One region of the Streptomyces sp. DF42 genome, then DNA from elsewhere that is predicted to be linked to it. Evidence: riboswitches for the same ligand, from Rfam matches in the RefSeq annotation. Region 1 holds a riboswitch; each other region holds the start of a gene.
The links. A riboswitch is a leader RNA that binds a small molecule or an ion and turns the genes downstream of it on or off. The one in region 1 is predicted to bind cobalamin.

Region 1 (5,332 bases):
GCGACGGTGGAGTACGACGGCCGGCATTGCGCTGGCGGTCGCCACCGGCCTCCTCGGCCGGGACCTCGGCGGACTCCTCACCGGCCACGCCACCGACCCCGGCACCGGTCCTCCACTGGTGCTGTTCGCTCTGACGCTGTGGCCGCGCGCGACCCTCCACACGGAGCACCCACCGACTCCCGCACACGCCCACGGTCAAGGAAACGTCGGGCCGAAGTCCCGCTGAGTTCCCGCCCATTTCAGTGGCCTGGATCACACGCTGCGGATTGAGTGGGGGTACCTGTGGATATCCGTACCCCCACCTGACGAGCGACGCCCGGATGCAAGGATGAGGCGCCATGACAGCAGGGTGGTGTTCTCGCACGCTAAGGGCCGCGGTGTTCGCGGCCGTCTGTGTGCTGCTCGCCGCCCTGGGCCACATCCTGATGTCCGGGAGCGACGTGCCCGCCTGGGCGCTGGCCGCCGGGGCGGCTGTCACCGGTGGCGTGGGCTGGTGTCTGGCGGGGCGGGAGCGTGGGCTGCCGTTGATCGTGGCGGCCGTGGTCGCCGCCCAGGCTGCACTGCACGAGGCGTTCTCTTTCGCGCAGTGGACCACCGAGGCGTCCGGGGCGTCGGCCTCCATGGACATGAGCGGCATGGGCTCCATGGATATGGGGTCGATGCACATGGGCTCCATGGACTCGATGGACATGGCCCACATGGATCACATGGGTCACGCGGCGTCCGGCGGTTCGTCGTCGGGCATGCTCGCCGCCCACCTGCTCGCCGCGCTGCTGTGCGGGCTGTGGCTGGCGTACGGCGAGAAGGCCGCCTTCCGCATCCTGCGGGCCGTTGCCGGATGGCTGGCCGTACCGCTACGGCTGCTGCTGGCCCTGCCAGCCACCCCGGAGCGCCCGCGCCCGCACCTGCGGCGCCGCCCCTCGGGCCCGGCGCCGCGTCTCCTCCTGCTCGTCCACGCGATCACCTCTCGGGGCCCTCCCGTGGGGACGGCTGTCGCCTGACGACAGCCGGCTTCCCGAGGCTGCCCATGCGCGCCTCGGGCCACGGCCGTACGACCGCACCAGCGCCGTAGCGCTCGTGCCGTAGGCCGTCTCCCCACTCACCGGACCGCCCGCGCCCTCGTGCGCCCCGGCCCGGATCAAGGATCCCGAGAAGGACACCAGGTGATTACCTCCGCACTGCCCACCTCGCGCACCCAAAGCGGTAAAGGTGACAAAACGGCAGCCCTCGACGAGTCGATCACGGCCTGCGCACTCGCCGCCCGGAGCGGCGACGCCGACGCGGTCGAGCAGTTCGTGCGCGCCCTGCAGCGGGACGTCCAGCGCTACGTCGCCCATCTGTGCGCCGACCCACAGGCTGTGGACGACCTCGCCCAGGACACGTTCCTGCGCGCGCTCGGCAGCCTGCACCGCTTCGAGGGCCGCTCCTCGGCGCGCACGTGGCTGCTGTCCATCGCCCGCCGGGCCGTCATCGACAGCTACCGGTACGTCGCCGCTCGCCCGCGCCTGTCCGACGTGCCGGACTGGCAGTTGGCCGTCGAGCTGTCCCAGCCGTGCGACCTGCCCGGCTTCGACGACGGCGTCGCGCTGCTGGACCTCCTGGCGGCACTCCCCGAGGAGCGCCGCGAGGCGTTCATCCTCACGCAGATGGTCGGCCTGCCCTACGCGGAGGCCGCCGAGGTCAGCGACTGCCCGATCGGCACGGTCCGCTCCCGCGTGGCCCGTGCCAGGGCCAGCCTGATGGACCTGCTGGAGGAAGCGGAGGAGCCCGCCGAGCTGGCGGTGGTCTAAGCCGCTTCCTACCGGGGTGTTGGGGCGGTCCGTCCCGACACTCTCGGCAGCACCTCATTCGGGGCGGTGGAGAAGGGGGTCTTGGCGCCCATGCAGTCGGTGACGGATCACGGTGTCCAGCCCGGCCTCTTCGAGTACTCGGGCGGCGACCGAGTCGCCGACGCCCGTCTAAACGATCGCCTCCCGCAGCCGCCCGTGGTCGAGATCCACGCCGTGCACGGTGCCCGGTTTGCGGCCGACTTCGACCACGACCTCGCTCACCCCCAGCACCTCGGAGACCTCTTCCCTGATGGTTGCAGCGCAGTGCTCGCAGCTCATTCCGATGACGCTGTACTGCTTCTGGGCCATGGCACAACTCCTGGATGCCGGTGAGGCTTTGGGGAGGCTTACCGATGCGCAGGGGCGGTGTTACGTGGGGCCTCGTCGCTACATGAGTCGGAGAGACGGAGCTCGAAGACAGGTGGAGGAGGAGGCGGCCGGAATGGCGACCCGCCGATACGACGTCGAAAGGGTCCACCTGGAGTGGCCTGGCAACCCCGGCCCGGGCCGTTCAGGCACCTCCGCAGGCGGCCCGCGAGCCCTCTGAGGTGGCCCCGTTCCGGGCGCATGGCCTGGGCGGGATCCGATGACAGCGGGCCAGCCGGAAGGCCGTCGAGGCTTAGCCGCCCTCGGCCATGCAGTGTTTCAGCAGGTCGGCGGCGATCGGGTCGACGATCCGGTAGCGGACCACCCGCCCGTTTTTCTCGCCAGCGACGATGCCGGCGGCGCGCAGGAGCCGCAGGGCCTGGGAGACGGCGGGGTCGTTCATGCCGGTCGCGATCGCGAGGTCCGAGACGGCGAGAGGGCCCGTCTGACGCAGAGCTATCAGGAGAGCGAGGCGTCCGGGGTCGGCGAGCAGGGAGAACCGCTCAGCCCAGGCGCGGACGTGGTCGGGCTCACCGATGGCGGCAATGGCGTCGCAGACACGGTGCCCGTCGATGGTGCGACGGTCGGCGCGTTCGGCGGGGACGAGATGCATGAGGGCATCCTCGCAGGTAGCCGATGTGATCTTGAATACCTGCGTTAATGCGCAGCTATGCAGGCGTGAGTGGTCGCCAGTACGGTGGGCGGGCCGTGGTGTTCGGGAAGACCGGTGACAGTCCTTCGCCAATCGGGGGATTCAGGCCGGCGCGGCCCTCGCCACTGTGATCGGGGAGTTTCCGTCCCAGTCGTGCATGGTCACTGTTCGCCGCCCGGCGAACGGGAAGGCCGGGACGGACACGCGCGCACCCGTAAGCCAGGAGACCGGCCACGGCACTTCACGAAATGATCCACGAGGTGCTGGAGCGTGACCGTATGACCCTGCCCACCGGGCCTGCCCAATTTCGCTGGCGGCGCGAGGACACCGTCCGTACCGCCGGACTGCTGGCGGTGATCGCCGCGCTGCACGTCGTGGCGTTCGGCATCCTGTTCCTTCTCGTCGTGCCGGGGCACTACGAGGTCGGTTCCAAGGCGTTCGGGATCGGCCTCGGGGTGACCGCGTACACGCTGGGCATGCGGCACGCGTTCGACGCCGATCACATCGCCGCGATCGACAACACCACGCGCAAGCTGATGGCCGACGGCAAGCGGCCGGTGTCGGTCGGCTTCTGGTTCGCGCTCGGGCATTCCAGCGTGGTGGTCGTCATGGCCGCGCTGGTCGCCGGAGGCACGCAGCTCGCCGGCACCCTGATGAACGACAACTCCCGGACCCACCAGGTGCTCGGCACCGTGGGCACCACGGTCTCCGGCAGCTTCCTGTACCTCATCGCCGCCCTCAACCTCGCCGCGCTGTTCGGCATCGTGCGCGTCTTCAGGGCGATGCGGGCCGGACGCTACGACGAGACGGAGCTGGAGGCGCACCTGGACTCGCGCGGCTTCATGAACCGCCTCCTGGGCCGTCTCACCAAGTCCATCCGTCGACCCGGCCAGATGTTCCCTCTCGGCTTCCTGTTCGGGATCGGTTTCGACACCACGACCGAGGTCCTGCTTCTCGCCCTGGCCGGCAACGGCGCAGCCGCCGGGCTGCCGTGGTACGCGATCCTGTGCCTGCCCCTCCTCTTCGCGGCGGGCATGAGCCTGTTCGACACGCTCGACGGCACCTTCATGAACTTCGCCTACCAGTGGGCGTTCTCCAACCCGGTGCGCAAGGTGTTCTACAACCTCACCATCACCGGCCTGTCCATCGCGGTGGCCTTCTTCGTCGGCACGATCGAACTGGTCGGGGTGCTGCACGAGAAGCTCGATCTGCGCGACGCGGTGACCGGCTGGATCGCCGGCCTGGACCTGGACAACGTCGGTTACATCATCGTCGGCCTGTTCCTGGTCGTGTGGGCGGCGGCGCTGGCGTACTGGCGCCTGGCCAAGGTGGAGCAGAAGTGGGCCGCCCGTCTCGCCGAGGGCGGCTGACACTCGACGCGTGTTCCACTGTCGGGCCGCGTGTCCGCGTCGGCGAGGAGCGGGAACACCCTGCGGAGGAGTGGCTTCCCCGGGCAGGGCGCGGTGGTAGCGCTCGTGCCCAGGTGAGGAGTGGGTCCCCGGCGGTACGCAGGCCGCCGGGTTCGAGCCGGGCTCGCTGCCGGGTCCTTGCTGGGCGTCCGGGAGCGGTCGCTCGTGGCCATGCAGAGTTCTGCGGCCCGGGGTCGCGTTCGTAGCGGGCGATGAGCCGTGGCTGGGGCGGGAACTACGCGACCGGTGCGACCGACTAATATAGGGCAAGTCGTGCTACTGCCGAAGAGCGAGCAGGTCCCGGGCGCCTCAACCTGCGCGCCGAACATCCCGGTTGGCCTTCGGCGCCCTCCTCACGACCACCCTGACGGTCCTGCTCACCGGCTGCGGAGGAGACTCGGCCGGCCATGCATCCGCCCACAGCGGAGCCTCCGCCTCGTCCTCCGCCCACGGCATGCAGGGCATGTCCGACAAGGCGATGGGGGACCCCTCAGCCACCCCCGCCTACAAGTTGCCCGGAGCGAAGGTGGTGAAGGGCACCTTCAAGATGCTCGACACCCGCCCGCCTGGCATGAACGACGTCAAGGGCACGGCCTGGCTCGCCCAGGGCACCAAGGGCACCACCGTCACCGTCTCCCTGACCGGCCTCAAAAGCGGGGCACGTCTACATGGCCCATCTGCACGCCCAGCACTGCTCAGCGGACAACGGCGGGAGCCACTTCCAGTTCGACAAGGGCGGCCCGACCATGCCCCCGAACGAGATCCACCTGATGTTCACCGCCGACAAGTCCGGTATGGGCATGACCACGGTGACCAACTCCCGCAAGACCGGCAAGGACGCGGTCGCCATCGTCGTCCACCCCCACGAGGCACAGGACAACCGGATCGCATGCGCCGACTTCGACTTCTGACGGCGTCGGCCGCACCCGTCGCGTGCGCGGGTGCGCTGCTGCTCCTCGGCGGCGCACCCGCACAGGCCCACACCGCTCTCAAGAACGCCGCACCGGCACCCGGAGCCACGGTCGCAGCCGGGACCAAGGTAGTCAGGCTGACGTTCGACAACCTGACCACCGGAA
Region 2 (5,332 bases), 5.6 Mb from region 1:
GCACTCCCGGGGCGGGGTGCCCGGCACCGCCACTGGGCGCGGTGGGCTCAGCCCCGCTGCCCGTATCCCCGCAGCTTCTCGCCCGCCTCCGCCATCTGTTCGCGGGACAGCAGTCTCGGCGACATGCCCGGTACCGACGACGCCGTCAGCCACAGGCGGCACATCCACTCCAGTTGGGCCGTGCGGTCGTAGGCCTGGTCCAGGGTGGTGCCGTAGGTGATCATGCCGTGGTTCTGGAGGAGGCAGCCGGTGCGGTCGGCGAGGGCGTGGAGCATGTTCTCGGCCAACTCATCGGTGCCGTATGTCGCATAGGGCGCAACTCGGACAGGTCCACCGAGGGCGCCGGCCATGTAGTGGATCGTCGGGAGTTCGGGGACGAGCGTCGAGACGGCCGTCGCGTGTACGGCGTGCGTGTGGACGACGGCGCGGGCGTCGGTGGTGCGGTAGACGGCGAGATGCATGGGCAGCTCACTGGTCGGGGTCAGGGTGCCGAGCACCTGCCGGCCGTCGAGGTCGACGCCGGTCACGTCCGCGGGCCCGAGCCGGTCGTAGGGCACGCCCGACGGCGTGACCAGCACGGTGCCCCCGACGCGCACCGAGACGTTGCCGGAGGTGCCGACGACGAGACCGTCGAGGACCGTGCGGCGGGCGGCCGCGACGAGCGCGTCCCAGGCGCGCGCCTCCTCGTCACCCACACCCCTCCCCCGCCTCCGCGGCACATCCCGCGCACCCTCTCTCGCATCCCGTTCGCCCCGCTGGTCCCGCCGCCGCTCACCCATGCGGCGATCCTGTCAGGCGCACCCCCAACCCGCCGCCGGGCAGGGGCACTTTAGGGCGGAAGCCGAACCTCCGAAAGTCCCCGTACACGGATATATCCTCCCCTCTCCGTGCTTGGCTGGAGATCGACGAACATTCAATGACCTTCCAGTAATCTCCGGTTGTTTTGTCGTGCACGTCGCCATTCCGGGGGGAAACATGGCTCGTGATCGCAAACCGTTCCGCCGTCGCACCCGCGTCACAGCGGTCTGCGCGGCCGCACTCGCCATCGGGACGTCCGCCCTCGCCGAGCTTCCTGCCTCGGCGGCGAGCCCGCCGAAGGGGCACGACGTCTCTTCCCACCAGAAGAACGTCGACTGGTCCGGCGCGAAGGCCAGGGGCGCCAGGTTCGTATACGTCAAGGCGACCGAGTCCACCAACTACCGCAACCCGTACTTCAGCCGGCAGTACGACGGCGCCCGCACCGCCGGCATCATCCGCGGGGCGTACCACTTCGCGCTGCCGAACAAGTCGTCGGGCGCGACGCAGGCGGCCTACTTCGTGCGCAACGGCGGGAGGTGGAGCGCGGACGGCTGGACTCTGCCGCCCGCGCTCGACATCGAGTACAACCCGTACGACTCCCGGCACAAGTGCTACGGCCTGAGCAAGGCGGGCATGGTCAACTGGGTCAAGTCGTTCAGCAAGGAGCTGAAGCAGCTCACCGGCCGTCGCCCGGTGATCTACACGACCGCCCGCTGGTGGAACACGTGCACCGGCGGCAGCCGCGCCTTCGCCTCCGACCACGCGCTGTGGATCGCCCGCCACGACTCGGCGGACGCGGGATCACTGCCGGCCGGATGGTCGTTCTGGACCTTCTGGCAGTACGACAACAGCGGCGGCCTGCCGGGTGACCAGAATCTCTTCAACGGCTCCCAGACGCAGCTGAGGAAGTTCGCCCGGGGCCACTGACCAAGGGACAGAAAGGGACGAGAGGGTCGCCGGGATCGAACGGTACGGCGACCCCCTCATCCGGACACTCCAGAGACCGCCCCAGTTCATCTTCCGTTCACTCAGGTTTCCTACGGTCAACCGACCGACGACTTCGAACGATTGCCTGGGTAAATGGAAAGCTTCTCGCTGATCCTCGCGATTGTGGTGGTAACCGCACTCGCGTTTGATTTCACGAACGGTTTCCACGACACCGCCAACGCGATGGCCACCACCATCTCGACCGGCGCGCTCAAGCCCAAGGTCGCGGTGGCCATGTCCGCCGTGCTGAACCTTGTTGGCGCCTTTCTCTCGGTGGAGGTCGCCAACACGATCTCCAAAGGTCTCGTCGACGAGACCGGCATACGTCCCGAGGTCATATTCGCTGCGCTGGTCGGCGCGATCCTCTGGAACCTGCTGACCTGGCTGGTCGGGCTCCCCTCCAGCTCCTCGCACGCCCTGATGGGCGGCCTGATCGGCGCCACCGTCGCCTCGGCGGGCACGGGCGCCGTGCACGGCGACGTGCTCGTCACCAAGGTGCTCATCCCCGCGCTCGCCGCCCCGATCGTGGCGGGCCTCGCGGCGATGCTCGCGACCCGGCTGTCGTACACCCTGGGCAAGAAGGCCGACGGCAAGGCCGCCGCGAAGGGCTACCGGGCCGGGCAGATCGCCTCCGCGGGCCTGGTCTCGCTGGCCCACGGCACCAACGACGCACAGAAGACGATGGGCATCATCACCCTCGCCCTGGTCGCCGGCGGCGCCGTCGCCCCCGACTCCGACCCGCCCACCTGGGTCATCCTCTCCACGGGGCTCGCCATCGCGCTCGGCACCTACCTCGGCGGCTGGCGGATCATCCGCACCATGGGCAAGGGCCTGACCGAACTCCAGCCGCAGCAGGGCTTCGCCGCCCAGACCAGCGCGGCCACGGCGATCCTGGCCTCCTCGCACCTCGGCTTCTCCCTGTCCACCACGCACGTCGTCTCCGGTTCGGTGATGGGTGCGGGCCTCGGCCGCAAGGGCGGCGTGGTCCGCTGGTCGACGGCGACCCGGATGCTCGTGGCCTGGTGCCTGACGCTGCCGGCCGCGGCCCTGGTGGGCGCGCTGGCCGAGTCGGTCACGGATCTCGGCGCCTGGGGCACGGCCGCCGTCGCCGTCTTCCTGATCGCCTCCAGCGCGGCCATCTGGAAGCTCTCCCGGCGCGAGGTCGTCGACGCGACGAACGTCAACGAGGCCGAGGAGCCGGCCGGTGTGGTGACCACGGCGATCGCCGCGGTGGCCCCGCCCCCGGCGGGCACGGTGACCGAGGGCCTGACGGCCACGATCCCCGCCCCGGCCACGACCGCCACGACCGCCCCCGACCCCGCGATCCCGCCGGCCGCGGCCGTCTGAGCCCGCGCACCCGGCACGAAGGAAGAGAAGCAGCATGAAGATCGACTGGGCAGCTCTGGGCTCCGTCTTCGGCGTCAGCCTCGCGGTCACCGTGGGCCTCGTGGCCGTGTTCACCCTCGGCATCGTGGGCCTGTCACGCCGCGAACGCGCCGCTGTGCAGGGCGACTCGGCCGCGGTCGCGGTCACGGCCGCCTACGTGTGCTTCGCGGCGTGCGCGGCGGCGGTGGCGTACGGGATCTATCTGGTGGTGGCCAAGGCCTGAGGCCTTGGACCCCTTGGGTGCCGGGACGGCGATCCGTCCCGGCACCCCGCGTTTGCATGACCCCGGCGACCTCTTGGATGTGGGCCTGCGCACACTCCTCCGTCCCAGGTCAACAGCAAGTTGACTGCCCTTCCGGGCCCGTGGTGGACTGCCGGAGCCATGTACGACGGCGCGAGAGGAAGCCGGTGGAAGTCCGGCGCGGTCCCGCCACTGTCACCGGGGTAGGTAGTCCCGGAAGCCAGGAACTCTCACCGTCGGTCTCGTCGAACCAGGGCGTGGACACCCTGAGTGAGGACAAATCGCCATGCGCGGCTGCCGTTTGAGAGGCACCGACCCAGTGCCGCGACAGGCGACGTTCGCCCCGTCGCGACGCCCGGCACACTCCCCCACCGCCTCAAGGGCGTGGGAGGTGCCCCCACTCACCGCACCGGCCGAAAGCCCGAGTACGTCCCGTACGAGGACTTCCGGCCGACATGCCGAGAGCACGCACCGGACGCCGCTCGTCGACGGGCAGACGTTGCCTGCCGCGGCACTGGCCCGAGCCCTACCCGACCCGGCGATCGGCTGAGCCCCGTGCGTGCCGACCGCGTCTTCGCGTACGGCGCCGCCGCCGGCCTTCTCGGTGACCTTCTGCTCGGCGATCCGCGCCGTGGGCATCCGGTCGCCGCGTTCGGGCGGGCCGCCGGTGCCGTGGAACGGGTGTTGTGGCGTGACCACCGCGGGTGGGGCGCGTTGCATGCCCTCGTGTGCGCCGGTGGAGCCGTCGGGATCGGGGCGGTCGCCGTCTCCGCCGTACGACGCTCCCCCGCCGCCTCCGTCGCGGTGACCGCCACCGCCACATGGGCCGTCGTCGGGGGGACTTCACTCGCTCGTGAGGCCCGGAGCATCGGGCGCGCGCTGGAGTCGGGTGACGTCGAGGCCGCCAGGGCCCGGCTGCCGCACCTGTGCGGGCGGGATCCGCAGGCTCTGGACGCCGACGGGATCGCGCGGGCCGTCGTCGAGTCCGTCGCGGAGAACACCTCCGACGCGGTGGTGGGCGCCCTGGTGTGGGGGGCCGTCGGCGGGGTGCCGGGGCTGCTCGGGTTCCGGGCCGTCAACACCCTGGACGCCATGGTCGGGCACAGGTCGCCCACGTACCGGCGCTACGGGTGGGCTTCCGCGCGGCTGGACGACGTGGCGGGCTGGCCGGGGGCCAGACTGACCGCCGTACTGGCGACGGTCGCCGGCGGTGACCCGCGTGGTGCGGTACGGGCCTGGCGTGCCGACGCCGGCGCCCATCCGAGCCCCAACGCCGGTCCCGTGGAGGCCTCGTTCGCCGGGGCGCTCGGGGTACGACTCGGCGGGACCCTGTCGTACGGGGGGCGGGTGGAGCACCGGCCGGTCCTGAACCGGGAAGGCCGCGCCGTCGCCGTGCCCGACATCGAGCGGGCCGTACGGCTCTCGCGGCGCGTCGGAATGCTCGCGCTCGGCGTCAGTGTCGCCGCGCGCCTCATGGTGAAGGGACTCGGGAAATGAGCGGTGGTCTACTCGTCGCCGGTACCACCTCCGACGCCGGCAAGAGCGTCGTCACCGCCGGGATCTGTCGTTGGCTGGTGCGGCAGGGCGTCAAGGTCGCGCCCTTCAAGGCGCAGAACATGTCGCTCAACTCGTTCGTCACCCGGGAGGGCGCCGAGATCGGGCGGGCTCAGGCCATGCAGGCGCAGGCCTGCCGGATCGAGCCCACCGCGCTCATGAATCCCGTGCTGCTCAAGCCCGGTGGAGAGCAGAGCAGTCAGGTCGTGCTGATGGGCAAGCCGGTCGGCGAGCTCAGCGCGCGGGGGTACCACGGGGGGCGGCAGCAGAAACTGCTCGGGACCGTTCTCGACTGCCTCGCCGAGTTGCGGGGCACGTATGACGCCGTGATCTGTGAGGGGGCGGGTTCTCCCGCCGAGATCAACC
Region 3 (5,332 bases), 1.3 Mb from region 1:
GGGTCGAGGTGGCGCAGCCACTTCGTGAGTCGCTCGCGCGCCTCGTCACGGTGCCCGTCGTCGACGGAGCCCAGAAGCATGGGGATCATCCAGGCGCGCATCACGAACTCCCGGAACAGGGCGACCCGTTGCTGCCGGTACTGCCGGTTGAGGTCCTGCCGTTCGCGCTGCAGCCGGTCGATGCGCTCGGACGAGGTGGTCCGTCCGGGCGGACGATCGGTCCTCGCACCGGCCATCTTCCTGGTCCACGTGTCGAACTGCTGCCTCTTGCGGGCTTTCAACTCGCTGACCCTGTCGTTGTACTCCTTCACGGGATCGCTGTTCAGACCGATCCGTTCGCGGATCACTGCGAATGCCGCGTTTCCGCCGCTGCCGACCTCCTGGGCCACGGCCAGGCGGATGGAGGAGGAAGGCTCCTCGATGCCCATCCGGAAGAGCTGGTAGTACAGCGGCGTGGCGTCGATCTTGCCGGAGACCGTCCGCAGCGCCGCCCCGAGTTGCTTCAGCAGTCTCCGTTTCGCGTCCTCCAGAGTGCGCTGGTCCCCCTTGATACCGGCCCAACGGCTGCGCACCGCCCCGACGATGTCGCGGCCCACGATCTCGGCGGTCTCCTGCCCGGCGGTGAGCACCAGCCTGTGGGGGTCCCCGCGTGCCTTGAGGAGGTAACGCCGCTTGGTCCAGGCGTACCACCAGAACAGGAAGAGCGCGGCGGCGATCGAGGCGGTCAGGACGGGGCCGACGAAACGGAGGAGGGCGTCGAACCGTTCCTAAACAGTGTCCAGGAGTGACATTTGCTGCCAGCTCCTGGAACTGCGCGCATCCCGAACGGTGTTGGATGCGCTGGTCTCCCGCGTTCGCTGTGTCCCCGTCCGGCTGCGTGCATCGTGTGCACGCTCCGTGACGGGTGGGCGGGTTCCCTCATGCCCTCGTGCGCCTGGTCCGGCCTGGGCGGTCCGATGCCCCACAGCATCGCTCTGGTGCTGCGGGGGCGGTGCCGTCCGTCGCCGGATCGGGTGCCCGAGGGCGCGTCGCCCGATCGCGACGCTCGCGGCGTCGTGCCGGGACATCTTGCGAGTCTTGCCGGCCAGGGGCTTACGCCAATGCTGGTCGCCCCACATCGACGTGTACGCCGGGTCGACCGCGACGATCGACAGGCCGTGCTCGGCGGCCATGGACACCAGACGGGCCTTGAGCTTGCCTGTCGGGATGCCGGAGATGAGCTGCCGGAACCGCTTCTTGCGGCCGTGCTTCTCGCGGGTCTTCTCGGCGGTGAAGTCCAGGTTCTCGAGTTGTCCTTCCGCCACTGCTCGAAGCCGGTCGAGTGGTGCTCGATGAGGATGTACAGGCCCTCCATGCACCAGGCGAGCACCGTGAGCGCGGCGAGCAGCCAGACGGCCCTGGTGAGGTTCGTGTACGAGAGCCACCGGCGCCACTTCCTGGGGCGGGGGGTGCCCCGGGTCGCCTCCAGACGGATCGTCAGGGAGTGCCAGTGGCCGAGAAGGGCCCGCCTCGCCCGGTCCGCCGCCCGTCTCAGATCCAGCGTCGCCATCGGTGCGTCGCGCGGTCGCTCACTGCCGGGCGGGTGCCGGACGACCTTCGTCATCGTGCGTACTCCCTCCGAGAGTTCTCAGGACGGAGGACCACGCGGGCGCCGACATCTACCTCCATGGAATCACTCCCAGGAGACCCCGCAACTCAGCCGCCGTGACGGGAAGCCGATGCGGGGCCACGACCGCACGCCGATCACCTACGAGTTGACGCCCTGACACGCTCCGAAGTCGCCGCGACACAACATATGGGGCTGCTCATCCCACCCGACACAAGATGTATGCTCATGCTCGCTGTCGTCGCAGGGGAATCCGGTGCGAATCCGGAACTGTCCCGCAACGGTGTACTCATGCGTGTTCGCACATGTATGGGCGTCAGTCCGAGGACCTGCCGACAGTGCGCCCGGCCGAACCGTCCGGGTGCTCAGACGTCCGGGCCTCGTGGAATGGGCCGGTGGACGCGACGCCGTGCGCGCTCGTGCTTCCCCCTGCCTCCGCAAGGCCCCGTGCCGAGCGAGGGAGAGCCCCACGTGACCATCGCGCCAGCCGAACCGGCTTCAGCGACACCGTCCGCGACACCGGCGACACCGGACGGCCCGGGAACCGCGCTGCTGCGGACCCTGACCGAGCTGACCGCCGGCCTCCCCGGAGCCGACCCCGGCCGGGTCGCCGTCGCCGCGCTGCGCGGCCGCTCGGCGCAGGCGGACGAGACGGAGCTGCGCGAGCTGGCCACGGAGGCGGCCGCCGGGCTCATCTCGGAGGACCCCGTGTACTCGCGGCTGGCCGCGCGTCTGCTCACCATCAGCATCGCCGCCGAGGCCGCCTCGCAGGGCGTCACCTCCTTCACCGAGTCGGTCGCCGTGGGCCACCGGGAAGGGCTCGTCGCCGACCGCACCGCGGAGTTCGTCCGCCTCCACGCCGCGCGCCTCGACGCGCTCGTCGACCCCGAGGCGGACGACCGCTTCGGCTACTTCGGCCTGCGCACCCTCCACAGCCGCTACCTGCTCCGGCACCCGATCACCCGCCGGGTGATCGAGACGCCCCAGCACTTCATGCTGCGGGTCGCCGCCGGTCTCGCCGACGACACCGCGCCCGCTTCGGAAACGGGCGCCCGCCCGGTGGACGAAGTCGCCGCGCTCTACGGCCTGATGAGCCGCCTCGACTACCTTCCCTCCTCCCCCACCCTCTTCAACTCCGGCACCCGGCACCCCCAGATGTCGTCCTGCTACCTCCTCGACTCCCCGCTCGACGAGCTGGACTCCATCTACGACCGCTACCACCAGGTCGCCCGCCTCTCCAAGCACGCCGGCGGAATCGGCCTCGCCTACTCCCGTGTCCGCAGCCGCGGTTCACTGATCCGCGGCACCAACGGGCACTCCAACGGCATCGTCCCGTTCCTGAAGACCCTCGACGCCTCGGTCGCCGCCGTGAACCAGGGCGGCCGGCGCAAGGGCGCGGCCGCCGTCTACCTGGAGACCTGGCACTCCGACATCGAGGAGTTCCTGGAGCTGCGCGACAACACCGGCGAGGACGCCCGCCGTACGCACAACCTGAACCTCGCGCACTGGATCCCCGACGAGTTCATGCGCCGGGTGAACGCCGACGAGCCGTGGAGCCTGTTCTCCCCCGCCGACGTGCCCGAGCTGGTCGACCTGTGGGGTGCGGAGTTCGACGCCGCGTACCGCAGGGCGGAGGCGGCGGGGCTCGCCCGCAGGACCATCCCGGCCCGGGAACTCTACGGCCGCATGATGCGCACCCTGGCCCAGACCGGCAACGGCTGGATGACCTTCAAGGACGCCTCCAACCGCACCGCCAACCAGACGGCCGAGCCGGGCCACGTCGTCCACTCCTCCAACCTCTGCACGGAGATCCTGGAGGTCACCGACGACGGCGAGACGGCGGTGTGCAACCTGGGTTCGGTGAACCTGGCGGCGTTCGTGGCCGGCCAGGACATCGACTGGGAACGGCTCGACGAGACCGTCCGCACGGCCGTCACCTTCCTCGACCGCGTGGTCGACATCAACTTCTACCCCACCGAGCAGGCCGGCCGGTCGAACGCGCGCTGGCGCCCCGTCGGCCTCGGCGCCATGGGCCTGCAGGACGTCTTCTTCAAGCTGCGCCTGCCCTTCGACTCGCCCGAGGCCCGCCGGCTCTCCACCCGCATCGCCGAGCGCATCATGCTCGCCGCGTACGAGGCCTCCGCCGACCTCGCCGAGCGCAACGGCCCGCTGCCGGCCTGGGAGAAGACCCGTACGGCCAGGGGAGTTCTGCACCCCGACCACTACGACACGCAGCACGCCTGGCCCAAGCGCTGGGCCGCCCTGCGCGAGCGCATCGCGAAGGTCGGCCTGCGCAACTCCCTCCTCCTCGCGATCGCCCCCACCGCCACCATCGCCTCGATCGCGGGCGTGTACGAGTGCATCGAGCCGCAGGTGTCGAACCTCTTCAAGCGCGAGACACTGTCCGGCGAGTTCCTGCAGGTGAACTCGTACCTGGTGAACGACCTGAAGGAACTCGGCGTCTGGGACGCCCGCACCCGCGAGGCCCTGCGCGAGGCCAACGGCTCGGTACAGGACTTCGCCTGGATCCCGGACGAGGTGCGGGCGCTGTACCGCACGGCGTGGGAGCTCCCGCAGCGCGGCCTGATCGACATGGCCGCGGCCCGCACCCCGTACCTGGACCAGTCCCAGTCCCTGAACCTGTTCCTGGAGACGCCGACCATCGGCAAGCTCTCCTCGATGTACGCGTACGCCTGGAAGCAGGGCCTGAAGACGACGTACTACCTGCGCTCCCGCCCGGCGACGAGGATCGCCCGCGCGGCCCGAGCCACCCTCCCCGTACAGCAGTCGGCCGAACCCGATGCGGTCGCCTGCTCCCTTGAGAACCCCGAGTCCTGCGAGGCCTGCCAGTGACCAGCCCCACCCGTAACACCCAGCTCCTCGACCCGGGCTTCGAGCTGACCCTGCGCCCCATGCGCTACCCGGACTTCTACGAGCGCTACCGGGACGCCATCAAGAACACCTGGACGGTGGAGGAGGTCGACCTCCACTCGGACGTGGCCGACCTCGCGAAGCTCACGCCCGCCGAGCAGCACCTGATCGGCCGCCTGGTGGCGTTCTTCGCGACGGGCGACTCGATCGTCGCGAACAACCTCGTGCTGACCCTCTACAAGCACATCAACTCCCCGGAGGCGCGCCTGTACCTGTCGCGCCAGCTCTTCGAGGAGGCCGTCCACGTCCAGTTCTACCTGACGCTTCTGGACACCTACCTCCCCGACCCGGAAGACCGCACGGCGGCCTTCGCGGCGGTGGAGAACATCCCCTCCATCCGCGAGAAGGCCGGCTTCTGCTTCAAGTGGATGGACTCGGTCGACAAACTGGACCGCCTGGAGTCCAGGTCCGACCGCCGCCGCTTCCTTCTCAACCTGATCTGCTTCGCGGCCTGCATCGAGGGCCTGTTCTTCTACGGCGCCTTCGCCTACGTGTACTGGTTCCGCAGCCGGGGCCTGCTGCACGGGCTGGCGACCGGCACCAACTGGGTGTTCCGGGACGAGACGATGCACATGAGCTTCGCCTTCGACGTAGTCGACACGGTACGCAAGGAGGAGCCGGACCTCTTCGACGACCAGCTCCAGCAGCAGGTGACGGACATGCTGCGCGAGGCCGTCGAGGCGGAACTCCAGTTCGCCCGCGACCTGTGCGGCGACGGCCTCCCGGGCATGAACACCGACTCGATGCGCCAGTACCTGGAATGCGTCGCCGACCAGCGCCTCACCCGCCTCGGCT

Region 2: linked by a shared signal. The riboswitch ahead of ACYUED_RS10150 (cobalamin biosynthesis protein) and the one ahead of nicT (Nickel transporter NicT) in region 1 are both predicted to bind cobalamin.
Region 3: linked by a shared signal. The riboswitch ahead of ACYUED_RS29730 (ribonucleoside-diphosphate reductase subunit alpha) and the one ahead of nicT (Nickel transporter NicT) in region 1 are both predicted to bind cobalamin.

The regions. Positions count from the first base shown of each region.
Region 1 is NZ_CM177859.1:7,773,492-7,778,823, forward strand. It holds gene ACYUED_RS35595 (hypothetical protein) at 1-226, shown strand, start outside; gene ACYUED_RS35600 (hypothetical protein) at 339-1,001, shown strand; gene ACYUED_RS35605 (sigma-70 family RNA polymerase sigma factor) at 1,164-1,790, shown strand; gene ACYUED_RS35610 (cation transporter) at 1,959-2,138, opposite strand; gene ACYUED_RS35615 (ArsR/SmtB family transcription factor) at 2,449-2,808, opposite strand; cobalamin riboswitch at 2,888-3,097, shown strand; gene nicT (Nickel transporter NicT) at 3,096-4,217, shown strand; gene ACYUED_RS35625 (hypothetical protein) at 4,925-5,167, shown strand; gene ACYUED_RS35630 (copper resistance CopC family protein) at 5,146-5,332, shown strand, end outside.
Region 2 is NZ_CM177859.1:2,220,315-2,225,646, forward strand. It holds gene ACYUED_RS10130 (class II aldolase/adducin family protein) at 48-779, opposite strand; gene ACYUED_RS10135 (lysozyme) at 976-1,725, shown strand; gene ACYUED_RS10140 (inorganic phosphate transporter) at 1,879-3,132, shown strand; gene ACYUED_RS10145 (hypothetical protein) at 3,167-3,394, shown strand; cobalamin riboswitch at 3,522-3,661, shown strand; gene ACYUED_RS10150 (cobalamin biosynthesis protein) at 3,968-4,909, shown strand; gene ACYUED_RS10155 (cobyric acid synthase) at 4,906-5,332, shown strand, end outside.
Region 3 is NZ_CM177859.1:6,446,251-6,451,582, reverse strand. It holds gene ACYUED_RS29740 (hypothetical protein) at 1-629, opposite strand, end outside; partial or broken gene ACYUED_RS29735 (transposase family protein) at 768-1,289, opposite strand; cobalamin riboswitch at 1,829-1,957, shown strand; gene ACYUED_RS29730 (ribonucleoside-diphosphate reductase subunit alpha) at 2,078-4,459, shown strand; gene ACYUED_RS29725 (ribonucleotide-diphosphate reductase subunit beta) at 4,519-5,332, shown strand, end outside.